Regions from separate parts of the Paenibacillus sp. PvP094 genome, predicted to be linked through region 1. Evidence: riboswitches for the same ligand, from Rfam matches in the RefSeq annotation. Region 1 holds a riboswitch; each other region holds the start of a gene.
What was found. Region 1 has a riboswitch for cyclic di-AMP ahead of ABIC22_RS09570 (resuscitation-promoting factor). Riboswitches for the same ligand answer to the same signal wherever they lie in the genome.
Positions count from the first base shown of each region.

Region 2: it holds a riboswitch for cyclic di-AMP, as region 1 does, so the genes downstream of both, ABIC22_RS03065 (hypothetical protein) here and ABIC22_RS09570 (resuscitation-promoting factor) in region 1, are expected to answer to the same signal.
Region 3: it holds a riboswitch for cyclic di-AMP, as region 1 does, so the genes downstream of both, ABIC22_RS29115 (C40 family peptidase) here and ABIC22_RS09570 (resuscitation-promoting factor) in region 1, are expected to answer to the same signal.
Region 4: it holds a riboswitch for cyclic di-AMP, as region 1 does, so the genes downstream of both, ABIC22_RS21225 (3D domain-containing protein) here and ABIC22_RS09570 (resuscitation-promoting factor) in region 1, are expected to answer to the same signal.

Region 1 covers NZ_JBEPOM010000001.1:2,039,173-2,047,128, forward strand. The annotation lists partial or broken gene yabG (sporulation peptidase YabG) at 1-112, opposite strand, end outside; gene rsmA (16S rRNA (adenine(1518)-N(6)/adenine(1519)-N(6))-dimethyltransferase RsmA) at 175-1,077, opposite strand; gene rnmV (ribonuclease M5) at 1,082-1,627, opposite strand; gene ABIC22_RS09570 (resuscitation-promoting factor) at 1,780-2,964, opposite strand; cyclic di-AMP (ydaO/yuaA leader) riboswitch at 3,236-3,489, opposite strand; gene ABIC22_RS09575 (TatD family hydrolase) at 3,732-4,502, opposite strand; gene ABIC22_RS09580 (HD domain-containing protein) at 4,813-6,090, opposite strand; gene ABIC22_RS09585 (AbrB/MazE/SpoVT family DNA-binding domain-containing protein) at 6,409-6,663, shown strand; gene rsmI (16S rRNA (cytidine(1402)-2'-O)-methyltransferase) at 6,945-7,826, opposite strand; gene ABIC22_RS09595 (tRNA1(Val) (adenine(37)-N6)-methyltransferase) at 7,827-7,956, opposite strand, start outside.
Region 2 covers NZ_JBEPOM010000001.1:612,887-620,842, forward strand. The annotation lists gene ABIC22_RS03045 (zinc ribbon domain-containing protein) at 1-223, opposite strand, end outside; gene ABIC22_RS03050 (organic hydroperoxide resistance protein) at 428-847, opposite strand; gene ABIC22_RS03055 (Nramp family divalent metal transporter) at 1,274-2,569, shown strand; gene ABIC22_RS03060 (HAD family hydrolase) at 2,735-3,418, opposite strand; gene ABIC22_RS03065 (hypothetical protein) at 3,589-3,987, opposite strand; cyclic di-AMP (ydaO/yuaA leader) riboswitch at 4,103-4,275, opposite strand; gene ABIC22_RS03070 (glutathione peroxidase) at 4,644-5,120, shown strand; tRNA gene ABIC22_RS03075 (tRNA-Leu) at 5,258-5,340, opposite strand; gene ABIC22_RS03080 (urease accessory protein UreF) at 5,762-6,463, shown strand; gene ABIC22_RS03085 (Rha family transcriptional regulator) at 6,721-6,924, shown strand; gene ABIC22_RS03090 (nitrogen regulation protein NR(II)) at 6,982-7,638, shown strand; gene urtE (urea ABC transporter ATP-binding subunit UrtE) at 7,675-7,956, opposite strand, start outside.
Region 3 covers NZ_JBEPOM010000001.1:6,468,047-6,476,002, forward strand. The annotation lists gene ABIC22_RS29100 (helix-turn-helix domain-containing protein) at 1-1,018, opposite strand, end outside; gene ABIC22_RS29105 (X2-like carbohydrate binding domain-containing protein) at 1,295-5,182, opposite strand; tRNA gene ABIC22_RS29110 (tRNA-Leu) at 5,522-5,606, opposite strand; cyclic di-AMP (ydaO/yuaA leader) riboswitch at 5,968-6,099, shown strand; gene ABIC22_RS29115 (C40 family peptidase) at 6,105-6,569, shown strand; gene ABIC22_RS29120 (carboxymuconolactone decarboxylase family protein) at 6,650-6,979, opposite strand; gene ABIC22_RS29125 (hypothetical protein) at 7,107-7,325, opposite strand; gene ABIC22_RS29130 (hypothetical protein) at 7,444-7,773, opposite strand; gene ABIC22_RS29135 (xanthine phosphoribosyltransferase) at 7,876-7,956, opposite strand, start outside.
Region 4 covers NZ_JBEPOM010000001.1:4,602,302-4,610,257, reverse strand. The annotation lists gene ABIC22_RS21260 (HNH endonuclease) at 48-338, shown strand; gene ABIC22_RS21255 (DUF4247 domain-containing protein) at 466-1,200, opposite strand; gene ABIC22_RS21250 (DUF4178 domain-containing protein) at 1,212-1,718, opposite strand; gene ABIC22_RS21245 (DUF350 domain-containing protein) at 1,742-2,143, opposite strand; gene ABIC22_RS21240 (PspA/IM30 family protein) at 2,240-2,911, opposite strand; gene lpdD (prenylated flavin chaperone LpdD) at 3,036-3,377, opposite strand; gene ABIC22_RS21230 (polysaccharide deacetylase family protein) at 3,529-4,320, shown strand; gene ABIC22_RS21225 (3D domain-containing protein) at 4,449-5,123, opposite strand; cyclic di-AMP (ydaO/yuaA leader) riboswitch at 5,126-5,325, opposite strand; gene ABIC22_RS21220 (amino acid ABC transporter ATP-binding protein) at 5,592-6,317, opposite strand; gene ABIC22_RS21215 (ABC transporter substrate-binding protein/permease) at 6,304-7,743, opposite strand; gene ABIC22_RS21210 (M20 family metallopeptidase) at 7,949-7,956, shown strand, end outside.

The sequences.
Region 1 (7,956 bases):
GCAGCCGGAATTCGGTCCCTTTAATGACCGCGCTATCCAACTGGAGGCCTTCCACCCGAAAAGTCACATCTCCACCGTATGACTTACGAACGACCAAGTCTCCGATATTCATCAACATAATCACCTCTACCCCATCGTATGGGCAAAGACCCGGTTTGGTTCATCCGAATTTATTCACAGGCCGGCACGAACTCCTGCATCCCACATCACCGTGCTTAGCGTCGCATATTCCTGCAGACTAAGTGTCTCACCCCGTCTGGACGGCTGAATGCCAGCCTGCTCCAGTAACTGATCAGCCTGCTCCCGATTCTCCTTGGTGAAGAAGCGAGCTTTCAGATTGTTCGAGATGGTTTTTCTGCGCTGGGCAAATGAGGCTTGTACCACTTCGAAAAAGTGTGCTTCACTCGGCACTTCGACAGGGGGCTGCTCACGAACCTTGAGCTTGATGACAGCCGATTCAACATTCGGCTGCGGAATAAATACGGTTGGCGGCACAATACAAACCAATTCAGGCACACTGTAATATTGGACCGCAATGCTCAGACTTCCGTAGTCCTTCGAGCCGGGGGCAGCTGCCATACGTTCTGCTACTTCCTTCTGAATCATAACGACAATGCTGTCTACCGGCAGTTTCTCTTCCAGCAGTTTCATCATAATAGGAGTCGTCACATAGTACGGCAGATTGGCTACAACACTCACCTTGCTCACACTAGCAAAGTCTGTGCGGAAAAGCTCTGCCAAGTCCAGCTTCAGCACATCGCCGTGCTGTATCCGAACGTTGGGATAAGGCTCCATTACTTCTCCAAGGATCGGTAACAAACGCTGATCGATTTCCACAGCCGTTACAGGACCGGCTACCCGGGCCAATCTCTCCGTAAGCGCTCCAATTCCCGGGCCAATTTCGAGTGCGCCCTTGGACTCGTCCAGATCCGCTGCATTTACAATTTTGTTCAATATATTCTGATCAATCAGAAAGTTCTGACCTAAACTTTTTTTAAAGGAGAAACCGTGTCTCTGAATTATCTCTTTCGTTCGCTTGGGTGTTGCAATTTCCAAAGTCTCATCCATGCCATTCATACGCTCACAATCCTTCACGTTCAATTTGCGATAATGCTGCAGAAAACTCTTCCCGGCTAATTTGGAATACACCCAGCCGCTTGTGGAACTGCTTTCCGTTGCAGTAACCGATGCCCAGCAGATTCCCCATCTCCATACGTCTTGCGGCTGCCTGCGGGTGCACAATCAGTCCTGCTGCAATCAAGTCCTCCCAATCGATCTGGCTCGGTATACCCTCATACGAGGTATGCACACGCTCCAGCGCATGGCGGATTGCCTCAGGTGAGGCATTCTCGACCCCGATATCCCCTTTACGGGTTGCATCCGCTTCCGGAATAAAAGCATGCTTGCAGCCTGGGACCTTATTTGCAATGATTTTGCGAATGCGCTCACCGGCATGATCCGGGTCCGTAAGAACAATCACCCCTCGTCTCTCCTGTGCCAGTGCAATTCGCTTCAGGATTCGCTGATTGATGGCTGATCCGCCGGTCTCTATGGTGTCTGCCTCAACAGCCCGCCGGATGGCGACGGTATCGTCGCGTCCTTCTACCACAATGACTTCTTTTATCATGTTCCATTTCTTCCTTTCTAACGCAAAAAGAAGAGGAATATCCTCTTCTCTGCCAAACGGCGGCGAGCCTATTCAGACTCCACCGCCGCATATTCCGCATGATTCATTCATGCAACTATTTTATAGCATTCCCATTTCAAAGTAAAACGATTTTAGTTCGCTTCCGGCTTAACCGGACCGATCACATATACCGTCTTGCCTTTCTTACGTCCGAAATTCAGGGCATGCTTTACACTGTCATAATACACATCGATTTTGTTGCCTTTAATGGCGCCGCCGGTATCTTCCGCACGACGGAAGCCGAGGCCCTCAATGTACACCCACCAGCCGATCGGAATCACTTTTGGATCGACCGCAATGGTCCGTCCTTCAGTTACCCGGGTACCGGAAGCTGTTTTTGTACCAATGCCAGGCTCCTCAGAAGAGTACGCGGTCATCGATACATTTTTAAGTACTTTAGAATATTTAAAAGAAGTGCCTGAGACGGTAATCACTTTGCTGCCTGATGCAGCGGTTTTCTTCGAGTTCGTTGTCGTTGCTTTCTTTGCTGTGGAGGTTTGGGCCGATACCGTCTGAATCTCCGGCTGCTTCACAACAGGTTTTGCTTTGGTTCCGACAGCAATAACTTTATCGACACGGTTGGTCGATACCGATTTGCCCACCATCTTTTTGGAGACTAGCTCTCCATCCTGAAACACCTTTTCGATATGCTGTACAAGTGTACCTTCTTTGCCGTTTACGATGACGCGATTGTCACCTTTGTACAAGCTAGGGTCAGCCGTTTTGATTACTTTGTACGCAATCGGCTGTTCCACTTCCACTGTACGCTTTGTTACACGCACTACGCGAATTTTCATATCTGCCTTGATTGGTGTTGCGAGCGCAGGATAAACCTTATCCTCACTGGCAACTTCAATTCCAGATTTCTGAATTGCATCTTCTACCGATGAATCGGTTGTATACAGAGTCTTGGTGTCTCCGTCTGCCGTAATGTTGACTGGAACGGCCCGCTCAATAACAATGCGGTCTCCATCTGCGATTGCCCCGTTCAAAGGCATGGATACCTCATCGTGGGGGCTGACTGTGATTGATTGCTCCTCCAGCATTTCTTGAAGCATTCCTGTACGAGTCTCTACCGCTTGAGCTTTGCCATCAATAACCAGCGAAATTTGTTTCCCGGCTTGACCGTAAACGACTAACAAGATCATGATTGTAAGCGCGATTGAGAAAATAGCGATCAGTGCCATTTGACGCATGTTCTCATGCTTCCACCGCAACGCGTAAGACTTACTGGATGATCGTGACTCATGGGTCTCTTCTGGTTGGAATGTGCCCACTTCTCCGTCCTCCTTCATAGCCTCGCCGTCTAAAGTTAATGCATGATGTCTTTGACGCGACTATACCAAATTTTCTACAGAACTGATCGATATCTCAATAACCGGTTCTGCACCATGAACCACTCTTCGCAACATGATGTCACCACCTGAATTCTTACCGTATGATGACCTTATTTCTTTTATTCAAAAACAAAAAAGCCAAAGAAAGAGTGTAAGAGGAACTCTTTCGTGGCTTCCGAATGATTTTGAATATCGGAAATTCATGCACGAGGTTGCCTCTCTTTTTCCGCTTGCGAGGTTAGCTGTCGGGTTCGGGCGAAAGAGAGCCGCCCTATCTCCGGTCACCCGCTCATGGCGGATGCCCTTGAATTCACCCCGAGACCCAAAGAAGAAATCAAATAGTGCTTCGCAAATGCATCCGCTGCTTTTGGGTCAGCGAACGATGCGCATCAGCTGCTAACACTGATGTTTAAGCCCTATTGGTTCCCCCGCTCTCCGTTAACGGAGACTCAGCGAGATCGGTTCATGAAAAGTATTGTTGTGTCATCGGAAAGTGTCCCTTTGTTCATCCCCCGAACATCTGTCCAATTTTCCTCACAACAATTCACTGAAAAGATGATATCCTGTTTCGATGCATGTTGTAAAGCGTTGTTCAAGTACGTTTTTCTAAATATTTGGTTAAAATATTGTAATATTCTTCATTTATTTGGATCAAAAAGCAAATTCGCTCCGTCTACCTCTCTTTTTCACCGCATTTGCTTCGTTTTTTAACGAATTCCAAATCGTTCCATGGCATTTTTGGTCGTTATTGCAGCAATTTCCTCTACCGAAATGCCTTTAATTTCCGCAGCTGCTTCTGCAACCAGACGTACATGCGCTGTTTCATTTCGTTTTCCACGATAAGGATGTGGTGTAAGATATGGGGAGTCGGTTTCAATGAAAAATCGGTCCATCGGTACCTTCGCCAGTACCTCTTTCGGCTGCTTGGCATTTTTGAACGTAATTGGTCCACCGAAGGATAGATGGAACCCTAGATCAAGACAGAGTTTTGCCGTTTCCCAGCTTCCTGAGAAAGAGTGCATGACACCCCCGACTTGTCCAGCTTTCTCTTCACGCAAAATTTTGACAATATCCTCATGAGCATCGCGATTATGAATGACAATAGGCATGTTAAGTTCACGAGCCAGTCCGATCTGTTGTCTTAATACACGATGCTGCACATCCTTGGGTGAAGTGTCCCAATAATAATCCAGGCCAATCTCGCCTATGGCAACGACTTTTTCATGTTTGCACAGAGACGCAATCCACTCGAGATCGCCCTCCTGCATCGTAATGGCATCCTGAGGATGCCAGCCTACAGCAGCATATATAAAATCATACGTTTCGGCAAGCTTCATCGTGGATGGAATGGTCTCCCGGTTGAAACCGACATTGATCATACGGCCAACCCCGGCGTCTACAGCACGTTGAATCATCTCCTCGCGGTCCTCGTCGAATTGCGGTGCATCCAGGTGTGTATGTGTGTCGAATAACATCATTTGTATTTCTCCCTTCCTGTCGAATAACTGTTTTCTATCCCAATCAAAATCCTATAAAATGCACCCATTTTATCATCATCATTGATTTTTCAGAGTACAACATGTGGAATTACCAAATTTAATTTCTACTATATATAGGAGCCCTTATAACCTCAACTTGTTCAAAAAAAGTGTACATTACAAAATTATGTCGATCTACATATACTCTCCATTAAAGCAGATTACTGTATCATGATAATATCTCGAAATAGAAATTCTTTCTGTCATAGCTAATTTGTAAATTTTTTGCTCTCCACGGCTCACTTCATAATCATGAGAAGTATGGGCGAATATGAGATGGCAGCTCGTGAATGATGGCGTCCACCTTGTTTTGCGGATAGTACAGATGGTGCTTACCACGATGTATACCGCTGATTGAACGGACGATGTCCGAAACCTCGGATAATTCATGCAACTTGTCCTGTCTATCCAGCAGCAGAATCTGTTTGTCTGTCGATTCATCCGGACGAAAAACATCATACGGAAGATCCGTCGGAAAATCAATTTCCAGATCATACTCGGGATGAAGACCCGCTTTGGCAAAGGCAACCCGAATTTCTTCAATCGTTTCCACATCGATCTGTTCAACCTCTACATACTTATACAGCCTGCGATCCATAAAACGTTCGCATAACTCGCTCAGAACAGAATCGTTCTCTTGACGCCACTGCATGAATGTGGTCTGTATTAAAGCTTCATCCAATTGGAGATATTCATCAACAGAGAGCACTCCGTCAAACAGCTGCGGCAGTGGCTCCAGCATGAAACGGAATTGGAACCCCTGCTTTACTAGCTCTTTTGCACGCTTAAATATTTGTCTCAGGATAATTTCGGAGCTTCGGGTCACCGGGTGGAAGTAAATCTGCCAGTACATCTGGTATCGTGACATCAAATAGTCTTCCACGGCATGCATACCGGATTCCTTGACTACAATTCTCCCGTGATAAGGACGAAGCATTCGCAGGATGCGGTCAAGGTCGATGGTTCCGTAGTTTACACCTGTAAAGTATGCATCCCGAAGCAAATAGTCCATCCGGTCTGCATCAAGTGGGCTAGTGACCAAATTCACGACGATTGGCTTTTCATATGTTTTCTGAATAACAGATGCCACCTTCTCCGGGAAATCGGGAGCAACCCGTCTCAGGATCGCCCCCACTTCGGTATCCCCAAGGATAATTCGGCAGGTCCAGTCCTCATGGTTCATGTCGAAGGCTTCTTCAATGGAGTGAGAGAATGGCCCGTGACCCAAGTCATGCAATAATGCAGCGCAGAGTGCAACGGCTTTTTCTTCCTTAGGCCAATCGGAGTAGTGACTTCTTTCAAATTGAGAGATAATCTTCCGTGTAATTTCGTAAACACCCAATGAGTGTGAAAACCGGCTGTGTTCAGCACCGTGAAAAGTCAGATAGGATGTTCCCAACTGACGGATCCGTCGCAAGCGCTGAAACTCTGGAGTATTGATCAACTGCCATATGATCGGATCTTGCACATGAATATAATTATGTACCGGATCTTTAAACACTTTCTCTTCGGTTAAACGCTGTTCCATGTCGCTTCGCTCCCTTGTTTTTGAGTTGTGTTTGTCGCTTTCAGCCCTAACCAGCCCAATTATTCGACACACAATGACGAATTTTGTCGAATAAGGCACTTTTAATGTTTTCCAAATCGACAAAGCTGACATTGATGTTTAAATATGAAAAATCGCTCTTAACCCCTTGCCACCCGTAATCTTATCCAAAACAGCCTTAATTTTAAGCTAATTTTAAGGTTGACTGTTTTGGGAATCGTTGGTATGATGAGTATCATAAAACATAAAATAATGTCGAATAATGACAAAGATAAGTAGCTGAGAGGAGCACTGATTATAATGATGAAATCAACAGGTATTGTTAGAAAAGTAGACGAACTGGGACGGGTAGTTATTCCAATCGAATTGCGCCGTACACTGGGTATCGGTGAAAAAGATGCTCTGGAAATCTATGTTGACGGTGAGCGCATCATGTTGAAAAAATACGAGCCAGCTTGTATCTTCTGTGGTAACGCTGAGAACGTTACATACTTCAAAGGTAAAATCGTTTGTAACGAATGTATTTCTGAAATCCCTGCACCTGTGACAAAATAAGAAATTTCAGGTATAATGGACTTATTGAATTGTTAATTCTAACCTTTTTATATTCCTTACTTGCCTTCCCGGTGTGAACCCCACCGTTGGAAGGTCTTTTTTTTATTACCCTATTCGGACCAACCATAAATGCAGGCATGACATAACCAGGAAAGCGGTGAAAAAATTCAAGATTTATTTTTGCACCGCCTGTGACTTTTAATATTTCTGTAAGGTTTCCAATAAGAAACTTTTCAGGTTATGTTCCCCTATTTAACCGTATGTTTGGATCATGCAGAGGATTAGATCAGCGCGTTATATACATCACGTTTCGTTAATCCTCGGTCCGCTGCTGTTTTTTTCATCGCATCTTTGCGGTGAAGTCCTTCGCCTTCATAATGGCTGACGTGGTCCTCCAGGGACAATTGCTGCCACCAGGCTTCACGCTCTGCTTTACGCTCCTGTTCCTTAATGCCTTCTACAAGCAAACAGTACTCTCCAAGCGGCGGATGTTCCTCCAGCCAGTCTATGCACTCGCGAACCGTGCCTCGTGCAAATTCCTCATGTCGCTTCGTCAGCTCACGAGCCAGCACAACCGAACGATCCCCCAGAATCTCTTCCAGATTGACCAACGTTTTGCGAATACGATGCGGTGACTCATAAAACAACAACGTACCGTTAGATTCGTCAAAACCCTCCAGCACTTTTCGCATATCCTTTTTCTCGCGCGGCAAAAAGCCGCCGAACGTGAAGCGTTCCGTCGGTAGTCCGGATACAATTAGAGCAGACAATGCTGCATTGGGACCCGGAATCGGAATAACATGAATTCCTGCCTCAATTGCTAGTTGTACCAGATCAGAACCCGGGTCTGAAATGGCCGGCAGACCAGCATCGCTGACCAGTGCCAAATTTTTTCCTTCTATTATATAGCGTATCAGTTCAGGGCCACTTGCCGCCTTATTATGTTCATGATAACTAAACAACATGGAAGGGGTGATCTCAAAATGAGTGAGCAGCTTTCGGGTTTGCCTTGTATCTTCTGCCGCAATGATATCACAACTCTGCAATGTCTTAATTGCTCGAAATGTCATATCATCCAAATTCCCAATCGGTGTTCCAACCAAATATAACTTACCCCGACCATCATGGGCTTCCGCATAGCTTTTTTGAATGTGCAAAGTCACTTACACTCCTCCTTCCGTAGTACCCGTTGGTTGTTGTGATCCGTAATAAATATCCATAATTTCATCACAGTAGGTTCCTTCTTCATTGTAGACAATGAGGGGCGGAAGCATGCGCACTTCGGGTTTGCCA
Region 2 (7,956 bases), 1.4 Mb from region 1:
ATATCGTGCCTACCTGACCCTGCTTTTTGCCTTTTAGTACATCGGGGTCGAATACTTCCACATAACCACATGAGGAACAGGCTACGAACAAATAGTGATTATGCTGAATGTCGAACATTTTGCTAAGACCAGCCCCGGACATGGATACTTCCTTGATGTTGCAATCCGTTCCCCGGCATTTCGTACATACAAACCTTCGCTCAATCATCTCTTCAATACTCATTTGCATTCCCCCTTTTTCAGATGCCTGGCATGAAGCAAGAGTATAATTATGTAAAAGAGTACGCGATTTGACCTGCAATCTCCTGCATGTCTTATGATTTTAAATACAAAACCCTGCCGTTAGCCAGCAGGGCTTGTACCAAACAACAGGTATCCAGGATAGCCTGCTTCATTTATTTCTCCCTTTACTTCAGCGAGATTCGGTTTATACCACGTTCAGTACGACATCAATATTCCCGCGAGTCGCTTTGGAATAAGGGCAAAAATCATGAGCTTTGCGAGCCAGATCCTCGGCCTGACTATGATCCACACCCGGCATGCTTACATCCAGCCGGACCGACAACTGGAATCCGTCATCCGCAGGGTCTTTTCCAATGGATACATTACTCGTTACAGTCACATCTTCCAGTTTAACGCCGGCTTTACGTGCCACGTTGGCAAGAGCACTTTCGTAACATGCACCGTATCCTGCTGCAAAGAGCTGCTCAGGGTTCGTACCTTCACCGCCGGATCCACCCAGCTCTTTTGGCATTTTCAGATCATGTTTAAGGACTCCATCCGATGAAGTTACCGAACCTGTACGTCCACCTTTGACTGTCGCAGTTGCTGTATATAAAGCTTCCATTAGAATCTCTCCTTTTACATCAATATTTTTGCTGCCTACAATTCAATTTAAACTTCTGGCTTAATTTGAAACGGATTTGGGTTACTTAATCAGCTTTTGCATCTTTGTCATTTTCATGCATCATCCCGCCATCCGCATAACGCCATTTATGATATAAAGGTAAATTTTCTGAATTTGGGTAATACACTAAGGGCCTGATCCCTCTCCACTCATTTTGTCCATCTACATAAAAGTTGCACTAGACAAAAATTATTGAATGAGTACAATGTAAGTAACAACATATATTTTCAGACATATAAAAGTGAATAACCCAGGTCTTCATCATACGGAGCATCAATACGATTATTATAAAAAGTCAGGTGAACATTTATGAGTAAAAAAAATCCATTCAGCTCTCCTTCGGCTGAGCAATTAGCCGCAGCAGGCATGGCTCCCTCCCTCGGGGAAGCACACGGCTCCATGAAGGTTCCGAAGAACGCCGCCTGGTGGAAAAAATTCCTCGCCTTTGTCGGCCCAGGTTATCTGGTCGCTGTCGGCTATATGGACCCGGGTAACTGGGCAACAGATATTGCCGGAGGTTCCCAGTTCGGTTACACGCTATTATCCGTTATTTTAATCTCAAACCTGATGGCCGTCGTATTACAGTCACTTGCAGGCAAGCTTGGTATTGTAACTGGACGGGATCTGGCCCAAGCTTGCCGCGAACGGTTCAGTATGCCGGTTGTCATTATGCTCTGGGCTCTGTGCGAACTGGCCATTGCCGCAACAGATCTGGCTGAGGTTATCGGTTCAGCCATTGCACTGAAGCTTCTGTTCAACATCCCGATGTTATACGGCGTCATTATTACGGCTGTGGATGTTCTGATTATCCTTTTGCTGCAAAATAAAGGCTTCCGCGCTCTGGAAACACTAGTCATCGTGCTGATGGCAACCATCGCCCTCTGCTTCGGGATTGACCTGTTTCTTGCCAAACCGGACATGGGCGGGGTACTCACAGGCTTTGTACCAAGTGCCGAGATACTACAGAATCCTGCGATGCTATATATTGCCATCGGAATCATTGGAGCAACGGTTATGCCGCACAATCTATACTTGCATTCGTCCATCGTGCAGACCCGGCAGATCGAACAGACAACTCAGGGGAAAAGAGAAGCAATCCGTTACTCCACCATGGATTCAACGATCGCTTTGACCCTGGCCCTGTTTATCAACGCCGCCATACTCATTGTGTCAGCCGCTGTATTTCACAGTGCAGGCATGACGCAGGTCGCTGAGATTGCAGATGCTTATCACTTGCTTACACCTCTGCTGGGCACAACCATTGCAAGTATTCTGTTTGGTGTCGCTCTGCTGGCCTCAGGTCAGAATTCTACGCTTACAGGCACACTGTCTGGGCAGATTGTCATGGAAGGTTTCCTGAACATTCGGATTCCGGCTTGGCTTCGCCGGCTCGTGACCCGATTAATTGCAATCATCCCTGCCGTTATTGTGACGGCTATCGCCGGCGAACACGGAACGGAAGAACTACTGATTTTGAGCCAGGTGATTCTATCCTTGCAGCTGCCTTTTGCCGTCATTCCACTTGTGATGTTTACGAGTGACAAGAAAAGCATGGGCGCATTCGCCAACAAACTGTGGCTCAAAGTCATCTCTTGGATCATCGCTGCCGTAATTGTGGTTCTGAACGTCTATCTGATCTTCCAGACCATCATGCTGTTTTAATCTATATATGCGCTAAAACCGTTTCCCTCTTACTATAGATTTATAAAAAAAAGGCTGATCCCTCATCAAGAATATACTTGAAGGGATCAGCCTTTTAGCTTTGCCGTGCACTTGCCTTGTCCTTTATTTAATGACGCGAAAGTCATCTTTTTTTAATTTTATCCACTAACCCTCAGAAGGCACAAGCAGTGGAATAAGCTGCTCCAAGGCTTCGATGGTCCAGTCTGCACGCTCTTGGCCCTCAAGCTCAGGCTGAAATCGTCCATAGCCCTGCAAAATCCGAATCGTTCGCATCCCCAGCTTCTTGGCAGGAATGATATCGTTATCAATCCGATCCCCAATCATGACTGCTTCCTGGGGTTCACATCCCGCCTGCTTCAAAGCCACCGCATAGAGTTCCGGATCCGGCTTCGATACGCCTTCTTCTGCCGAGCAAGCCAGTACATCCACGTACCTCCGCAGACCGTAGCTCTCCAGGCGCCCCTCTGTCCCTGGACTCTGATTGGCGATGATCCCGATTCGATAATGGTGTGACAATTCCTTCAACACCGCTTCAGCAGAAGCGAAGGGCTTCTCCAGTTCCTTCCGGAACTTCAACTTCTCCTGGATCTGCTCCCTATGACGTTCATCGCTGATTAGCGTTCGAATGGCTACCCTCATGGGCCACTGCTCATAATTTCGATAACAGGAGGCAAATATCTCTCGCACTTCCTCTATTTTCACCGGATATCCAAGCAAGCAGGCTTCTTTTACAAACTGCCCTATAATATCATCTACCGGCTCCCATTCGTCCACCAGCGTATCTCCTACATCAAAGAACAACCATTTTAACCCCCGTACATCCGGCACGCCTATTCCTCCTTGTTAGCCATGAACGCAATCTCTAAATCAGCAATGTACATTAATGCTCAAATAAAAAAGAAGACCCACCATCATGCATGAGTCTCCTCAGAATTCCGTTTTTCCACAAGTTCAATTATAACAGGCACCTTACACCGGATCAATCGGCAGCTATCACATTAACCATTAAGCAAGAAGCCCACTTCTCCATTAAGAGAATACACAATGCGGTCAGCTCCCATCCCTCGGTAAATGCCTTTGGGGTGACTCTGTTCTGTAATCACACATAGTGATTTGGAGGTCCAGGAACGGCAGATCTGCAGATAGCGACAGGTCAGGTTCAAACTATTCTCGAAGATAAAAACGTTGCCTACGCTCGACTGCGGTAGAAACCACTTCTGAGCTTCAGCTGTATTCATGCGAATGACGTTCTCCACTCCGATTCTGCGGAGCTTCCGTTCTTCCCCTGCACTGTTGGTCAGAACGGCAAACGGCATTTTTTTGTACATCAACAGCTTGATAAACTTGCGGCCTGCTTCATTCGGTGCTGTTACTAAAATCATCTCATTATCCATCATTCGTTCCTCCCTTGGCGTGAAAAGACAACAAAAAAGAAGCGTGGGGGACCAAGGCCTCCCGAACGCTTCTTGAATAACCCATGACGAAAACGCCATGAATATGCGTACGGCTTGTTGCCTCTCCCTTTAACGCTTACGAGGTTAGCTGACGGATTCGGGCGCGAGAGTCGCCCTATTTCCGGCTTGCACCGAAAAATTCACCCCATGGATTAGCTGCAATGACAGCCAATCCGATTGGTTCCCCCGTTTCCCACCCATGAATGAATGGAAACTCAGCGATTAAAACATCGTTCCTGTTTCATGTATTGACCAGAGCGATATTATCGTTTGTTTCGTTGTTCATGTTAAGTTTAATTGAATTAGAAATTACGATATGAATCATACACCCGCGACATGTTAGTGTAAAGTCCGGTCAGATCACCGAATGGACGAATTTAAGGCATTACATATCAATGATATCGCTTACAACCGATCCATTCTCCATCCATCTCTGTGAATCTCGCTAATTCTCGTCCTTATGAAAAACGGTTGTAATTTTAGATATCTGTAAGTAAACATAGGAATTTATTTAATTAGTTTTGCATTATCTAATTGTAAGCAATATAATATAACTATAGAAATCATTAACCCATTATACGATATGGAGGCGACTGATCATGTCCGTTTATGACTACAAAGTCAATACCCTTCGGGGCCAGGAAGTCGAGATGTCCGATTATCGCAACAAGGTGCTGCTAATTGTAAATACGGCGAGCAAATGTGGTCTGACCCCGCAATTTGAAGGCTTACAGGAACTCTATAACAAATTCAAAGACCGGCAGTTTGAAGTACTGGGCTTCCCAAGTAACCAATTCGCTCAGGAAAAAGGATCTTCCGACGATATTGCTGAGTTCTGCCAGATGAATTACGGTGTAAGCTTTCCTATGTTTGAGAAAATTGATGTTAATGGTTCAAGCGCTCACCCTCTATTCCAGCACCTGACAACAGAGGCACCGGGACTGCTCGGATCCAAAGCCATCAAGTGGAACTTCACCAAATTCCTTGTTGATCAGAACGGACGGGTCGTGAAGCGTTATGCTCCAAAAACGACTCCTGACCAAATTGAGGCTGATATTGAGAAACTGCTGAAATAGATCAACATGGAGAGGCCACAATCAACATGGAACCACAGAAAGTCCGGTTCTGTGTGAATGGCCTTTTTTTATGTTTATCCAAACGCAAAGAAGAGGTTTTCCATATTCGGAAAACCTCTTCTTGTCGTACAATATGATGCGGTCGAGAGGACTCGAACCTCCACGGGCATACGCCCACTACCCCCTCAAGATAGCGTGTCTGCCATTCCACCACGACCGCATGTCGTAAATAATCGGCAACAAAATTGATTATACAGGATCTCAATATAAAAGTAAAGCACTTTTATTAAAACTACTTTGCACCTGTGTTTTTTCTCCAAATATCGGTTTTTATCGTCATGATCTTTTAACTGCTGCATACATTAAATTTCAATTCTTTTATACATCTTCATTTTTAATTTTAGCTCTTCACAATAAACATATCATATACCTAACATAATTTTCGGACTTCTAACTTTTATCAATCATATTATGTAACGTTATAATATAATTGAAACTTAAAATAAGAAATCATTGACAAAATACGGATGTTTATGTGATTATATATATCATATAATTCGGATTTTAAACATAAAAGGATTCAGAAATCAATATTAATGTTATATAACATAACATTTCACGAACATAGGAGGCGAAAGACCGTGAACCGTGGGAATAAGCTGCTCGATTATGTCAAACTGCTTGATTCCTCCATTCATGTCGGAGGTTTTACCCATTCATTTGGTATGGATGTACACATTGCTGAAGGCAGCATCCGAAATGCCGATGATCTGGAATCCTTCATGCGCTGTCAGCTGCATCCCAGTATCGTTCGACTTGAGGGCATGGCGATTAAAGGTATCTACAGCGCAACGGATCATAATGACACATGGCGAACAGCTCTCATTGACAAGTTGGTTCACGTTCAGCGGACTCCTTCTGATCAAAGGGAGCAAGCCGCTGCCATGGGCAAAAGACTGATCAAGCTGGCCCGGGCTCTCCACCCCTGGATAGAATTCAGCCAGCTCGAACACACCCTTGCCAAATACGAGTCTGTAGGCTGCCTCTCTACTGTTCACGCCTGGATCAACCACTACCTCGATATCCCCGTCGAGGAAGCGGTAATGGGTTACTTGCACTCAGCCATGAATGCATGCATAACCGAAGCTTCCAAAGTCCTCCCCATGCATAACGAAACAACCCAGGAACTGCTGGTTCGCCTGGCCGCAGACCTGGAGCATGAATGGAATACCGTTAGCGCCTCCGCTGCGGATGGACCGGCACAGCCAACCTCAATGTCCATGAAATCGTTGTTCCCCAGCTTCCACATGCTTGGCGCAGGGCTGCATGCTTATCGCGCCTAATCTTACCGCCTCCAAGCTCCCCTCATATTTCCCCAAACGAAAAAGCACGCAGCAACCTCCTTGCTGACGTGCTTTTTCACGTATGCCTATAGAACATCACGTTATTACGTCATTATTTAATATAAATACACTATTTTTCATCGTTTATAATTGTTACATGACGTAAATACGTATATAATGTAATGAACAGCTCGCATCTCCCTCTATTATACACAGCCGAAGGCGGGTTGAAATACTTCTATGAGGGGTGAACCCTTTTGAACAAAAAGAAACCCGTGACTCCGTTCGGATGGGCCATTAAACGCCGCTTAACGGAGCTACAGATGGACCAGAAAACGTTCTGCGAGAAGCACGACATCCCGCCGTATCGTTTATCCAATCTCATCCATGGCACACGAAAAGCCACCCGTTTCCGAAACCAGGTGGCAGACATTTTGCAAATTTCGGATGAACTACGATGACACCGCCATTACCTTGCCGTCCCGATCTTTTAACTGATTGCCAAGGAGGGCCTATTCATGAGCTTCTTTACAACTGACCTTGAAAGGTTATCCTTTCAATCCCTACGTCATCAACTCATCATCGTCGACCGCGACTGGAGAATCCGCAGCTGCAATACCGCATGGCAGAACGGACTCGGGCGATTGCATCTCTCGAAATATAAAAAAACTGACGCCCACCGATCTTCTTGCGAAACGTTTCATTATCTTCAGCTGCTGCAGATATGGGCAGCCCAGGAAGAGGAAACGGAGAATTCATCGATTATTCAGAAGTTAGAGAAGATTCAACATCCCTTTGTTCACTGCCATACATATGACATATCTGTACAGTCTGCGAACCTGGACCTTCGATGGTTCAAGCTGGAGCTTACCCCCTTGAATCAGACGGATCCTCCTTCTCCGATGGGACTAGCTTTGATCTCGCATACAGACATTACGGAACAGAAGCGAATTGAACAGCAATTGAAGCTTGCTCTATCCGAAGTGCGGACACTACGCGGCTTGCTTCCCATTTGCGCCGTCTGCAAACAGATTAAGGACGAGCAGGACGTCTGGAATTCAGTCGAAGGTTATTTGGAGAGACATACCCACGCAGAATTTACACACGACATCTGTCCGGACTGCATCCGCAGACTATACCCGAAGTACTCCAACATTTTGGATAAACGCTCCTGAGCAAAGCAAAAAAAAGCAAAAAAATAACCACCTCTCCTATACGGACAGGTGGTGTTCAAATTGAGACATATCCAATTCCTCCGGTGATCCCTGCAGCGCAATTGCTCCCTTGTCCATGACATAGATAAAATCCGCAGCCCCACGTACAAAATCAATGCTCTGCTCGACGAGCAGCACCGAAATGTCGCCCTTCGCCTTGATTTGCAGAATGACCTGCCGAATATCCTCGACAATGGAAGGTTGTATACCTTCTGTCGGTTCATCCAACAACAATAGTCCGGGCCTTGAGGCAAGCGCTCGTGCGAAGGCAAGCTGCTG
Region 3 (7,956 bases), 4.4 Mb from region 1:
GGCGATTCAATTCCGTCTCCAACAGCTTGTTCTTGGTGATCATATCCGAGATGTTTCCGCTTAGAAAATCAAACTCATTCCTGGAAGTCCCGTCATCTCGTCCGAATTGCTCCTTCATCACACTTAGCAGTCGATTGATTGGGGCGCTATGACGATAAGCAAGCACCAGCCCTACGAGCAGTCCAATCAGTAGTGTTCCACCTGTAATGAGCATGCTCATCTTCTTGATCTTGTTTGCATTTTCCAGAAGGAGGTCACGCGGAATCCCTGCCTGATATACCCAGCCGTTAGAATCAGATTGCGTAGTGATGACCAGATCATCCTCATAGAACTGGCTAACCTTGTTCGGATCGAAATTCGGATCAGCGATCATCTTGGCCATCTCAGGTTCTCCGCTGCCCTTCAGCGCAATGGTTCTCCCTTCCGCATCGCTAATGTGAACCCAGCCGCCATATCGGTCCGTCATACTTGATAGCAATCCAACGATCATCTTCTCATCAATGACGACGACAGCTACCGCTGGCGAGGAATCGTTGAAGCTGTCCAAAGGCAGTGATTGCATATATGTAATGACCGAAGTTTGCTGGCCTCTGCTGACATAGGAACTGAGCGGCTTAATTTCACTACGATGCGTTTGTTGTAATACCTTCTTCATCCATTCCTCCAGGGACAGATCTGTATAATGAAAATCGGCATAATAATGATTCGGCCTGTAGGACGAACCCGGGGTAAGAATTAGATTATAATTGGCTAAATAAATATAATAATTTTGCAGGAAATCATTCGTCTGCCCAAATGTCAGCACATTCTCCATGGCTCGCCATATGCCATATACATTCGTTTCGTTATCCCTTTCATTCATTAGGACGTTCAGTTCCTGATTCACGGCAAGCTGTCTGGTGAAGCCTTCGACTTCAGCCATGCGCCGTTCCAATATTTCTTGGCCTTTCTCAAGCTGAGTAACCCCATTCTCAATGGAAATGGATTGCGTTACGGAAATCGAAGTCAGATAAGACATGTAGCCACCTATGCTGGGTATGACCAAAATGATGACATACGAAATGAGAAATTTCCGAAAAACACTGGAATTTCGAATGGGCAACCCCTCCATCGCCGAGTTGTTGGTAGCGCTATCATAATCACAGATTATATCATTTTTTGGCTTAGTCAAATGTTTTCTTGCTTGTGCAGCAGCTCATGCATTGAGCTTTACTGATGCAGCCCACCCTTTATTAAAAGGATTCAGAAAGAAGGGGACCTATATGGTCCCCTTCTCAATTAGCACTATTTTAAGCTATTCAACCCATTGCTCCCCGCCACTTGCAGCAGGCTTCGAACCATGATTAACCGACGCTTCTTCAATATCTCCAAAAGCCCAATGGGAGGGTGATACATCCTTCCACTGAGGCTGCGAAACTCCCTTAAGTGGTCCTCTTCCCAGCGCCCGGTTAATGACAATAATGGCTTCTGCTCTTGTCAGATCAGCATTCGGCCGGAAGGTGCCGTCCTTGTAACCTGTCAGGATTCCCAGGCCTTGGGCTTTTTGAATCGCCTCCTTAGCCCAATGACTGCCAATATCAGAGAACCCGCTGCCCCGCTTGGTCATATCCGGAGCCAGGCTCACAGCCAAACTTGCCATCTCTGCACGGGTCAAGGACTGATTCGGTTTAAATGTGCCATCCTTGTAGCCTTGCATCAGTCCCATTTTTGCAACCTTGTCGATAGCTGCTGCTGCCCAATGGGAAGAACTCACATCACTGAACGTCACATCTGATGATGCAGCATCTTTTTCAACGACTTTGGCGAGTATGGTTGCCATCTCTGCACGAGTGATCTTGTTATTCGGTCTAAACAGTCCGTCCTTATAACCGTTAATATATGCCTCATGCCGAGTCGTCTCCGTATTCCCGGAAGGTTCCTCTCCTGCTTCTGTTTCCGGAACCGGAGTAACTGGAGGCTGTACAACAGGAGTTGACGGTCCACCCGGATTGGAAGGTCCAGATGGATTGCTCGGATTTGTTGGGTTTGTTGGGTTTGTTGGCCCGCTGTCCCCAGCAGCTATCGTAAATTTCAGTTGATCCGTGAGCATGAGCTCCCCGGACTTTTTGACAGCCTTCAGCGTATGCACACCACTTGTCAGGCCTGTTATGCTGTAGATTTCCTGCCTATTTTTACGTCCCTCACTGTACGTATCTACGGTTTGAACCAGATTTCCGTCGATGTAGATCACCACCTCACCCTGCTGCGGCCCAGTCGGAGTAATCATACGGATGCCAGTACCTTTGAAGACATACTCAAAGGAATCACCGTTTACAGCCGAATAATGAACATCATTGAGATAATCGCCGCCAAAAACAAAACGGAGGTTCAACGTGCCGAGAGGCTGCGCAGCAAGGTAGGATTTTCTAAGCGTCACCCTATCCCCTGCTACCTCGTAATCGGTTCCCTTTACCAGCTCAAGTGAGTCATTCATAATCTTCTTGAAACTTTCCGGTTCCTGCAAAAGTGTCACTTCAATATCGGCTTGAGCAGATTCAGCTTTGTCAAAAACAGCACTCACCGGCTGAATGATATTGGGGATTTCCACCTTGAGGAAGTCAAGCAACATGAACCGCCCTGACTTTTTCACGGCTTTAAGCGTATGCAGCCCATCTGGCAGCCCTGAGACACTATAGACCTTTTGCTGCGCCAAACGTCCGTCACGGTAAGCACTCACCGTTTCCTTAAACTCACCATCCATGTAAATATCCATGTCGCCCTGGGACGGATCCACTTCCGTAAAAAACTGAATACCCGTTCCTCTGAATTCATACTCAAAATAATCGCCGTTCTGCTCGGCGTAATGCACATCATCCTTATAGTCGCCAAATGCTCTTCCCGTGCTGCGTGACCAGTTGCCGCTATACTTAATTGCGGGATCATCATTGTTAATCATCGCGAATCGGATTCCTGAAGTGTCAATAACCTTAATCGTCAGCGTCTGCGGATCTCCCGCGCTAAATAACACGTTAAACTTCGTTGTGCCAACGGGCAGCTGGGTGAGGTATTGTTTCTTGATCGTTAACGTATTGTCAATGACAACGTAGTCATCTTCGCCGAGATTGCCCCCGTCGTATGTCACACCAGTTAACGTATTACCGTTCAGGTTTAACGTAATTTTTACATCCGCCTGCTGATCCACTGCCTTATCAAAGTCTGCAGCGGTTGGACTTATTCCACTGTTCTGCCCATCAGACTCTTTTTCCCTGGTTACCTTGAGTGCATCCAGAAGCATGTATTGGCCCGATGCCTTAACGACCTTTATCGTATGTGTTCCACTTGGCAGATCTGTTTTGCTGTACAGCACCTGCTGGGTTTCCCTTTCTCCATCGGTATACGCACTTACCTGTTCTGCCTCTCCATTATCGAGAATAATGCTCATGTCCCCCTGCTCTTGATGCTTCTCTGTCAGCAGCTCGATGCCTGTACCTGTGAAGGTGTATTCAAAATAATCGCCGTCTTTTTCCGTATAATGCACATCGTCATTGAAGTCCCCAAAACCTCTGCCAGTATTCGCATTCCACGAACCTGTGTAATGTATCTCACCGTCGTCATCGTTAACGTAGACCACCTCGGTAACCGTGGTATCCTCTCCAGCAATGGATGGTTCAGCAGCCAGTTCATCTGCTACATTGGAATTGCTCGCTGTATCAACAGTCGTTCTATCATTACTTGTGGAATCCTGAATTGCTATAGTCAGATCCTGTGAACCCTCTAATTGTTCCTTGCCTCCATTTCGCTTCCAATCTCCGGTATAGCGCATGCCTGTATCATCGTCATTCACCGTCGATGTTCCGTTCAGTGCCTTGACTTTCAGCATTCGTGAAGCATGAGGCTCCAATAAACCACTGCTAAACCCCTCGTTAAAGGTACCCAGTTCGGAATGGCTCCACAGGTCACGGACCGATGCAGGTCCTTCCAGACCGATATCGCTCCAATTGACCTTGACCTCAGCACTCCGGTTGCCCAGATTAAACAGAGCCACACTGTACGTTCCATCTCCGTTATTGGCGTACCATACCTGCTGCTGGGTATCCATCGATACCGGGTGAGCCGGACGTCCAGCCTGATTGACAGCGATCACCTCATCATTGGTAAGAAGTTCAAGTCCATAGCTGTCCAGCCTGGTCATGTCATTCCCTGTATACAACGGTGCAGACGAGATCGCCCAGAATGTCATGGCTGTCTTCCGTTCATCCTTCGTGAGCCCATCCATGGAACCGTTGCCCACGTTTAGCGAGTCAAAATCATTCCACCCGCCAGGACCTGCATCACGCCACCAAAGCGCAGCGATTGGAAACAATCGTGCAATATTAGCCCACTGCGTTAACCCCACATTGCTGTCGTATGCTTCGACATCCCAGTCAATACGCCAGCCATTGGCGTGTTTTTTCCAGAAATCCACGTAGTTATGGTCCAGTGCCCATGAAAGCTCGAACCAGATATTATGCCTTGCCAAAGCCTTGGACCAGGCCTCCACATCGCCTCGTGCATCCCTGCTCAGATTGTTAATTCCTGATCCTGGAGTCACGCTGTCGAATTTGACAAAGTTAATCCCCCACTCGCCCAGTAGATCTGCGATGGAATCGATGTATTTCTGAGCACAAGGATTCGAAAAATCAATCTTGTAGGTATACGCATTCCAAGCATCCATCACGGTAAGCGGCTGATATGCAATATCCTGCATTCGGCAAGCTCCGCCCGTTCCATAGATCTCAAGGTTTTTATTGTATGCATCAATCGACAATCCGGGAATCAGATAGATCCCGATCTTCTGACCATTGTTATGAACATAGTCGATAACCTCCTGGAATCCGTTCGGATACAGCTCTTGGTTAGGAATCGGTCTTCCGTATTCATCATTATCTCCGTTCCATCCTGCATCAATATTGATATATTCATAGCCATGAGCCTGTAACTTCTCTCGCATAGCATCCGATTGCTTCTTGATGCTCTCCGCTGATGTCCATTTTACGGAAGGGTCATACACCTGCATACTGTAACTGCTCCAGCCCATGTACGGTTTCTCAGCCAATGTTTTCTCCGCCGCTGCTTCAACCACACGACCTTTTGTCCCTGTAAAACCAAACTGAACTGCTGCAAAGATGAACACCAGAAAAACCATCGCCATCCGTTTACCCATTCGCTTCAAATCATTCCTACCCCCTCTGAAATAGTGAATTCAAATCCATAATGATAGCGCTTTCCTTACGTGATAAGAGTAGTGGATGTATTATGCTCAGGATAGGTACAATTCGGAATTTTGCGTACATTTCACCATGAAAGCGGGGGTACAACAGCCATAGAACAGGCATTTCTCCCCCTTACACCGGAGATTATGCGAGTGAGCTGCTGCCATCAGATCGATTCGGAGGACGTTGTTTAGTAACGATGTGTGTATCGTAGTTTTGGTCAAGTAGAAAGACATAAAAAAAGGCCTCTCGCAGGCGCTAGCCTAACGAGAAACCTTTTCTTCTTATGATGCGGTCGAGAGGACTCGAACCTCCACGGGGGGTTAGCCCACACGGACCTGAACCGTGCGCGTCTGCCAATTCCGCCACGACCGCATATAGCATATCTCCGAGATAACCTATCGCGGCGACAAGAAATAATATATCATGTGAAATTCAATGTGTCAACATTTAAATGATTTAGTATAAAACTACGATAACCGAAAGTTATAAAATCTGGTCGAGACCTGACTTTTCCTGTTGAGAATGAACCTTGCTATCCTCTACGACTCCAATTTACTTATTTGTCCAATTTATGTGCTGATGAAACACAAATTACGTTTTTGTCATCATAAATAAACATGGAGAACTACTATTTTCCACAAAAAGTCTTGAATTCCGTTAACATTGCAGAAGGAAGAAAGGTTTGACAATTACGCATTTATGCAATATAGTTTCAAAAGGTTACAAAAACTTAATTATTCATTTGCCGAGTTTCATGTTTGAAAACGGGGGAACCATTTTGGGTGAATTATTCTTATACATAGGAAATATAGGGAACCTTCTACCGAACCCTTAGCTAACTCCGTAGGCATCGAAGGGAGAACATTGATTTTGAAAAAACTGATCATTTCTATTTTTGGCGCAGCCGTTCTATTCACATCTGGTGCAGCAAGCACTGAGGCGAGCAGTATCAACACCGTCGTTAACAACATGACTGGAATTCCTTACAAGTGGGGCGGCACGACGCTGGCCGGGTTTGATTGCTCTGGATTTATGAGATATATCTTCCAAAAATATAGCATTGAATTGCCACGTACTTCACAGCAGCAAGCCAAGGCGGGTACTCCGGTATCCAAAGCCAATATCCGCACAGGTGATCTGGTATTCTTCAACACTTCAGGCAGCGGCATTTCGCATACAGGCGTATACATTGGGGGCGGACAATTCGCTCATGCTTCCAGCAGTAAAGGTGTCAGCATCACCAAAATGTCGAATCCCTATTTCAGTGACCGCTATGTAACAGCGCGCCGGGTGACCGGACAGTTTATGTATAACAAGATGCTTGGAAAAATATAAGTTGGACAAGAAACAGGCTCTGGATCATTCCAGAGCCTGTTTTGCTGTCTAGTTATTCAGACACACTTGCAGGAGAAACCTTAGTGCAATGCCTTTTGCACACGCATTGCGCCTTGAGACAGCGCGTGACCGCCGCCTACCGCTCCGGCAACCGCAACCGTCTCCATAATCTCCTGATCGGTTGCGCCCTTCGCACGTGCCTCTTCTACGTGGTAAAACGTACATACTTCGTTATTGGCAAACAATCCGATGCCGAGGGCAATCAGCTGCTTGGTTTTGGCATCAATGGCACCTGACTGAAAGCATTCACCCGTAAATTCGTGATACGCTTTGACTACGCCAGGCAATACATCGCTTAATTCTCCAATCTGATCCTTGTAGGCATGTACCTTATCATTCATCAATGTCATGGCTACCCGCACATCCTCTCGGCTGATAAGTTTACGAATTCTCGCTGTACCTATCTTCTCTCCCGAGTGGCGGAATTATGCCAAACCATCCATGGTAATTCCATGCATCCGTCTCCAGAGCGGGTCTCTATTCATCAGCCGGACTTTGGCGCGGTTCGCTAAAGAGCTGATAGCGATAGCTGCGGTCCAGCTTGACCACACGTCTGTTCTGGCGACGGATAAGCACCTGTTCCCCATCCCATGCAACGACAATCCCTGTTACATCGTTGGACTCCAAACCATCCCGTACCACTCTTACTTTTTCACCCGATAAGCGCAGTGCATCCAATTCTGCATCACTAATCATGTCTATGGCTCCTATGTTCCAAAATAATTTACAAAAAGAGACCTAAATGAAGAGTCATTTAGGTCTCACGTGACTGTATTGGACTGTTATGTCATTCGAAAAATGTCCCGACTGAAAGTTACCGCTGCGCGTGCTCTTTGCTGTCGTTCTTCTCGAACCAAAAATCAAGCACTTTGGCGGACATCACACGTTCTTCAAGGTACTCCACTTGATGTGGTGTAAATTGTTCTTTCCAAGCGAAGGACAACTCTTCACACAAGCCTACAATGGTCAGCAACTCTGACCAGGCAACATAGCGTTTGTACCAGAAAAATTGAGGATGTTCAATCATATAGGGATAAAGGTCATCAAATTCCGTATGTTTACAATCCAGGGCACGTTCAAAATGAACTTTCGACTCCGCCAGCTTTTCAATAAAAAATTGTTCTGATGCCGGTTGGTTCCCCATGGTGTTGCCTCCTCTCCCTAACATAACCCCATTATAAATGAAATCCGCGGTCATGCAAAGGCATTGTTCAAAAAATAGGCTTTTTCCTTTAAACTGTCACATTTAATTATCGTCGAATTGCACGGTTCCATCATTCAGTGAACGAATGCGCACCAAGGCTTCCACCGGAATGCCCTGCTCACG
Region 4 (7,956 bases), 2.6 Mb from region 1:
AACTGTGTGCTTATGCCCATAATAGGGGTAAGAACGGAGGAGCAGATATGAGCAGCCGATGCGAATTATGCGGTAGAGAGCCTGTGGAAACAACAGTTCATCATCTCACGCCCAAGGAACTGGGCGGTACTTTCATGCCTACTGCTGATCTATGTATCCCGTGTCATAAACAAATCCATTCGCTATTTACCAACCAGGATATCATAAGGCTCCATTTAACAGAACTTCAGGCACTACGAGAGAATGAACGAATGGCCCCTTTTGTTCGCTGGATTCGCAAACAGCCACCTTCCACCATTCCCCGGACACGCAAATCCAATCATGTTCGCAGATCCTAATTCAAACGATACTTCCTAATATAAAACAAAAAGAACAGCCACAAGGTGAGCTTGCGCATGGCAGGGTTCATTCTGCCTTACCTTGTGGCTGTTCTCTATAAACTCTTCAGGCTGGCAAATCTCATCTTTACCTTCGCCTCATGATTCGTCCGCCGCCTACCCTTGTTTTGGGTTTCTTATAAGAGCTCTTTGGTGAATTGAACAATCCACCGCTCTTGTTACGTTCGACGGTACCGGTGCTCGGTTCCTTTTTACGGCTAAATAATCCTCCGCCTGAACCTACACTAGTATCGGTGTCTCCTCCCCGCCGGGTAATGGATCCTTTTCGGTCAACCGTGATGGGCGGAGCTGCCTTTTTGTCATTGCTTGTTGGTGCACGATAAGTACCTTGATTCGGTTTGTACGTATCACGATCGGTGTACCCTCTGTACTTTCCGTATCCGCTGCCGCCAAAGGAATCAAACAAATTGCCAATGAGCGTTGCGGTCAAATACCCCTGTAAAAAGGAAGAATCATAATTCTGACGTACGTATTCCTTGGAATCCACCTCAATTAAGGTATCTTCCTTCTTGTTCGGGTCCTGCTGCAAATGATAATACTGGTCCTGATACACCAGGAACATCCGCTCTTCATTTTCCGCTGAGATCTGATCAGGTTTGCGCTGTTCGGATAACTCCTGAGCGACTTCCGGAACAGAACGGTCGGCAGCCCGATACACATAGGATGTCGTATTGCCACTACCACTTACAGACTCAAGCGGATAAGTGTCCTGAACGGAAGGCATCCCGCACGCGGACAACAGGGACATGACAAGGCTGAGGACCAGCATTAATTTTAATCCAAGTGCCATGCGCTTTTTCATTGGAACCTCTCCTAGCTCGAACGAATCACTTTGATATCCGCAGGAAGAATGGACTCACCTTCATACAGTGTAAATCTTCTGTCTTGCCATTCCACACGCAGAAGCATGTTATCATCAGACTGGTACTGCCAAACCAATTGCTCTCCAGCCTGACCATAAGGTGTCCTGCCTGCAGTGGTAACCATTCCTCCATATTCTTCCTCCAGATGATACGCGCGTCCGTCCAGATCAAGTAAGGTTGGTACTTCGTCTGGTGCGTCAAGACGGCCATCAATTGGCGTATAGAGGGAATAACGCGTCAATTCTCTTTCTTCTACATGCAAATGTCTAAACGTTGTACCGTCCTGCAGTGTTAGTACCACCGCTTTTCGGGCACGATGCTGCACCCGCCCCACAACTTCATACGTAACGAGCGAGACCTCACAGATATCTCCAGGCTCAAGGTCCAGCATGGTTTTCTCTGCTCGTGGTGGTTCGGGTTTGGCTAGTATTCCTTTAATCCGTTTCCATACACTCATACCCATTACTCCCGTTCGTTATCTTATAAACAAGCTGCAATAATTAATGCGCCTACGATGTGCAAAGCACCGGAGAACAAGCCATATCCGGTCTTCCCTTGCTGAATTCCTGTGTCCAAATCAAGATTGGCCCACGTGCGAATCATAAAGTGCACAACGCTCTCCAGAATAAGCAGGATGACAAATGAAACCACCGATACAAGCAGCGCTTCACCCAGATGACCCGCTGTCGAAATCGAAGTGGCAAGCACATACCCTTGAGCAAACAGCTTCATGACCATCCGTGTCGTAACCGCCATGTTCCCTGCCTTAACTTCTGCAAAATCCTTATACTTCGTAAATAATGAATCCACATACATCAATACAAAAAGCAAAACCGAGCCAGATAATGTCCAGACCAGCATCGCCAAAATGTTCAAATCCATTTACACAGCCCCCACTTATCAACATGAACCGCATTTAAAAGCGAAGGAGAAACGCTGTCTCTCCTCCGCTAGTGAACCTTGCCTAAGATGCAAGGTTTAGTTCTTATTTTCGTACTGCTTCATGAGTGCCGCCAGTTCATCCTCAACGGCCTGATCCTTGCCGAGTTTCTCGAACTCTTCATCCAGTGATTTTCCTTTGGAAGACATTTCGTTGCTCGCTTCAGCCTGTGCTTCCATTTGCATCATTTTTTCTTCCATACGTTTCATGCCAGCACTAGCTGTGTCGGAACTGAATCCGTTCAGCGCTTTGTTGATTTCGGTTTGTGCTTTTGCTGCATTGTAACGCGCTACCAGCGTTTCACGCTTGTTTTTCATTTGTGTCAATTGCTTGCGCATTTCATCCAGCTTGCCGCGCAGATTGTCTGCCGAAGCCTTGTTTTGATCATAGCTTGTTTTATATTCTGCCATTTTTACTTCAGCAGCTTTTTTCTCTTCCAGAGCCCGGCGCGCCAGATCCATGTTCTGTGCACGTGCTGCGGTATGAGCTTGCTCCTCACGTTTCTTCACCAAAGCTTCCTGTTCCTCGAACAGCTGCTTGAATTTTTTCTCAATCGCGATTTGTTGAGCAACAGCCTTCTCTGCATCTTCCAGATCTTCCTGCATATCACGGATATATTGATCCGTCATTTTGATTGGATCTTCTGCCTTGTCAATTATGGCATTAATGTTAGACATCGTTAAATCACGCAAACGTTTGAAAATGGACATTATGGTATTCCTCCTAGTCGATATTACATCCTTGTATATAATCATACATACGTGGTAACCTTCATCCCGTTTCAATTTTACCAAAAAAAATCATAAAACACGATTCCGGGTCAACCAAAATCTTCTATTTTATGTTATTCGCCAGGGATAAATGGTCGCCCAGCAGCTTCTCCGCCGTCTGTACGATCTCATCGATCTGTACACGTGTAATGGCGTCAAAATGAATGCCCATAATAACGGTTACGGTCACCTTCAGAGAATTTGCGGCCTTACGTGCAAGGCGCTCACATAATTCCTGTTCCTTATGCCCCGGAATACGGACTGCCGTTCCCACCACGCGTTCTCTTTCCGGATAAAAGGTCGCCACAGCCCCTATATGAGCTTTCCCACCCGTGACCAAAAATATCTTATCCTCTCCAGCTTCAATGACCTGCAATCGAACCGATTTCAAATCATACGTACTCATCCTAGTCCACCCATCCTTTTTGTGTATATGTAATGGTGGAATTATGAGCTTATCGACCGAATTGGACAATGAAACTTCTCACATTTATGCATAATGAACCATCACCGCGGGCATACCAAAGAGAACGCAATTTGACAAAGGAGGCTGTATCATGCGTATTCGCCTCATCGCATTCTCCATGTTGATCCTTATATTTATGAGTGGAAGCTATTCACCTGGACAAGTGCTGGCCAAACCCGTTCCAGAGAGCATACCTGCTGCAAAGCCGGATCTATCTGAGGATGAACAGCTGACACTCGGTCAGCTCAGGCAGAAATATGCCGATACGTTCAAGACCAATGGGCCTTCAACCAGACAGGTAGCACTAACTTTTGATGATGTGCCTGATCCGCGCTTCACTCCGCAGGTATTGGATATTCTAAAGAAATATAATGTAAAAGCGACTTTTTTTATTGTCGGCAACCGGGCAGAGAAACATCCCGACCTCGTCAGACGAATCGTTAGGGAAGGTCACATTGTTGGGAACCACAGTTACAACCACCCTGAATTCAGTAAGCTGTCTTTGAATGCTTTTCGCAAACAAATTCTACATACCGGTGACATTATTCGTAAACTGACCGGGTATACACCTAAAATGATCCGTCCTCCATACGGGGACATTAATGAGAAACAGCTGCAATGGGCCGCAAGACAGCAATACAGCATCGTCAACTGGAATGTGGATTCGCTGGATTGGAAAGGCCTCAGCAAAGAGCAAGTAAAGCAGAATGTTTTATCTGCAGTCAAGCCAGGCTCCATCATTCTTCAACACGCGGGCGGAGGCGTGGGCTCCAATCTGTCCGGTACGATTGGAGCACTTCCGGAGATTATAGATGAACTGCGATGCAGGGGCTTTAATCTAGTGACTTTGGACGAAATGCTGCAATTGCCAAAAAGCAAATAATACTCGGCTTCGTAAACCAAACACACAAGTTATGGAACTACCAATCTTGCGCGTTTTAATAAAGAAAAAGGGTACCCTTATTTCACGTTAATCGTGTCATAAAGGCACCCTTTTATTGGCGCTGATACTTATTTCAAGATATAAAGTTCAACATCCTGAAAACCAAATGTGCTCACAGACTTCTGGCTTCCAGGAATGAAAATATCAATCCGTTTCCCTTTGATCGCCCCGCCGATATCCCGGGCAGTAGCCACAAATGCCTGCTTAGGCAGCCCCGGATGGGAGTGACCTGTAACAAGAACCTTCGTACCCAGTGGGATCACACTAGGGTCTACTGCAATCGTGCCGAGTTCAAGTGGATTACCGAAGTAATCAACAGGACCCCATCCACCATTTTCGGAAGCGGCTGCAGAGTACGCTGTTGCTTTCACATCAATGGATTTACTGTAATCAAACGTTTTGCCCCAGGCCTGAACGACTTTATCGTCAGCATTCACATCAAGGCTAGCTGTCGTAATCGTCTTTGCACCCGTCGAGCTCTTCGCTGCTGGAGCAGCTGAGGCCGTGTTTGCTTTTCCAGGAATCGTAATTTTCAAACCACCATAAATGTTGTAAGGTGAAATATCACTGTTTGCTTTAACCAGTGTGTTCAGTCCAACTCCATATTGTTTCGATAAGGTATAGAAGGTATCCCCCTCTTTGGCCACGTGAACAGAATCAGCGTGAGCTGGAACGGCCTGAATGAGCATTGCTGCTGTCAGCAGGGCTGTTGCTGTTTTGGCTATAGTTCTCTTCTTAATCATGGTCTTCCTCCCTCATTGTGCCTGCGAAGTTAGTTGTCGGATTCGGATGGAGGAAACCACCCTATAGGTCTCTGTTACATTCGTCTTGCGTTATGTACCCCTAATTCACCCCAAGCAGCGTGCGTTTCAATCTTCCCCTCCACGGTCTGCATCATTACATCCTCCACACTTCCTCCTCAGGAAGTTTCGGCAGGAACAATATATCACAATTTTGTAACCAGGGTCCGTAGTAAATGTTACCAACTGTCTATAACAACACATTATGATGCTTTAAAAATAAGGATTTTTCTTAAAAAAGAGCGATCAAGCAGCTCTGGAACGATGACAGAAACGTTACTTTTACGACACTGGATCCTTATCCATGCACAAAAAAACAACCCTGCTAACGTGACGTGAGCAAGGTTGTTTAATTTCGTTATTTTGTTCATTCTATTTAATACGGTTCACTGACTGGATCATGCTCAAAGGCTATGACAAGACTTTACCGAGGAAGTCACGCGTACGTGGATGCTTAGGTTGACCAAATACTTCATCTGGTGTTCCCTCTTCCACAATTACACCGCCATCCATAAAGATGATGCGATCACCGACTTCACGGGCAAAGCCCATCTCGTGGGTAACAATAACCATCGTCATTCCGCCTTCAGCCAGGCGCTTCATAACGTCGAGTACTTCACCAACCATTTCAGGGTCAAGTGCAGACGTCGGCTCGTCAAACAGCATCACATGCGGCTGCATCGCAAGCGCTCTGGCAATGGCAATCCGCTGCTTCTGTCCACCAGACAGCTGACTTGGATAAGCATCTTTTTTATCCAAAAGCCCCACGGTTTTGAGCAAGTCTGCGGCGATCTGCTTGGCTTCCTGTGCAGACTGCTTTTTGACTTTGATCGGGGCAATGGTAATGTTTTGCTCCACGGTTTTATGCGGAAACAGATTAAAGTGCTGGAACACCATCCCCATTTTCTCCCGCGTTGCATTAATGTTGTGTTTGGGATCCGTGATCGATACGCCTTCGAAATTAATTTCACCTGAAGTAGGCTGCTCCAACAGGTTAAGACAGCGAAGGAAGGTACTTTTGCCTGATCCTGAAGGACCAATCACGACAACGACCTCGCCCTTGCCAATTGAGACATCTATGCCTTTAAGTACTTCGTTTTTGTCGTAGGATTTGTGTAATTGTCTAACGTCTATCACTTGCACTCAACTTCCTTTCCAGTCGACCCAGCAGCTTGGACAAAATGAATGTCAATACAAAGTATATGGCTGCTGCAATAAGGAACGGATTCATTCCTTGGTACGTAATGTTTTTGACTACACTTGCCTGATACATGATATCAACCATACCAATGACCGAGATAATGGAAGATTCCTTGATGATGGTTACGAATTCATTACCGATGGCAGGCAGTACAGCTTTGAAAGCCTGTGGCAAAATAATAAATCTCATGGCCGCTGCTCTACCCATCCCAAGCGAACGGGCAGCTTCAAGTTGACCACGGTCAACGCCTTGAATCCCTGCACGGAAGATCTCTGCCAGGTAAGCACCACTATTGATGGAAAGTGTTAAAATACCCGCCTGAAGAGGCGAGAACGTAATACCAAATGTCAAGGCAAGACCATAATAAATAATCATCAATTGAACCAGCATCGGCGTACCGCGAATGACTTCTACATATGCCGTACCAATCCACCGCAAAATTGCTGTATCATGCATTCGGAACAAACAAATGATCAAACCGATGATTACCCCGAAGATTACGCCAAGTGCTGACAATAGGAGGGTATAACCAACCCCCGTAGCATAAAAACTTTTGTACTGCCAGAATACTTCAAAAATATTTGGCGATTTGACCTCACGGTCTGCCATCAATTGACTGGCTTCGGTTACCATCTGATCAATTTTATTCTCGCTCTTCAATCGTTCAAGCGTACCATTAACAGCATTTAGCAACTCCGTATTGCCTTTGCGAATACCGATCGCTGCTGCTACCTGCTCTTCATCCGGAACTGCAGGAGCAAGTCCAATCATATCGTCCAGGTAGCCTGCGGCAACCGTATCTTCAACGATTGCAGCGTTGATCCGTTTAGTCTGCAGTTGAAGCACAATGTCCGAGATTTTATCAAGAGACGTCAGCTTGGCTCCAGGAATCTTCTGTCCGATCGTTTCCTGAATCGAACCTTTCTGTGCTCCGATCTTTTCATTTTCCAGTTCAGCCATGGTCGGGTATTTGTCTTTATCCTCATTGCGAACCATGATGACTTGTTTCGATTTATAGTAGGTATCCGAGAAGTCGATACTTTTTTTGCGGTCCTCTGTCGGTGTCATGCCTGAAATAACGATATCCACGCGTCCACTCTGCAATGCAGGCAGCAGGCCGTCAAAACCCATATCTTCGATGACAAGTTCTACGCCCAGATCGGCAGCAATCTCTTTGGCAATGGCAATATCAAATCCGACAATCTCATCTTTGCCATTAATAACTTTATGGAATTCATATGGTGCAAAGTCGGCACTCGTGCCGAGAACCAATTTTTTACTGTCTGAAGTGCCCGTAGTTCCACTTGCCAGCGCCGAAGGAATGGCAGCTGTCAATAAAACGACAAAGGTCAACAGCATCATGGTGTAACGACTAATCAATTTCAACCCTGTTCTCCCCTTACAATACATTATGTGCTTCCTCATGTTGATGCCTGAGTCATTATAAAGTACAATGCATGATTATGCAATGAGTTTTCAACTTACAAATCCTGACTTGTTTCTGAAAAAATCAAGCAAACATGATATAATGACTAAATTATTTTCATTTTGCACGAAGGAGTTCACGATGACACA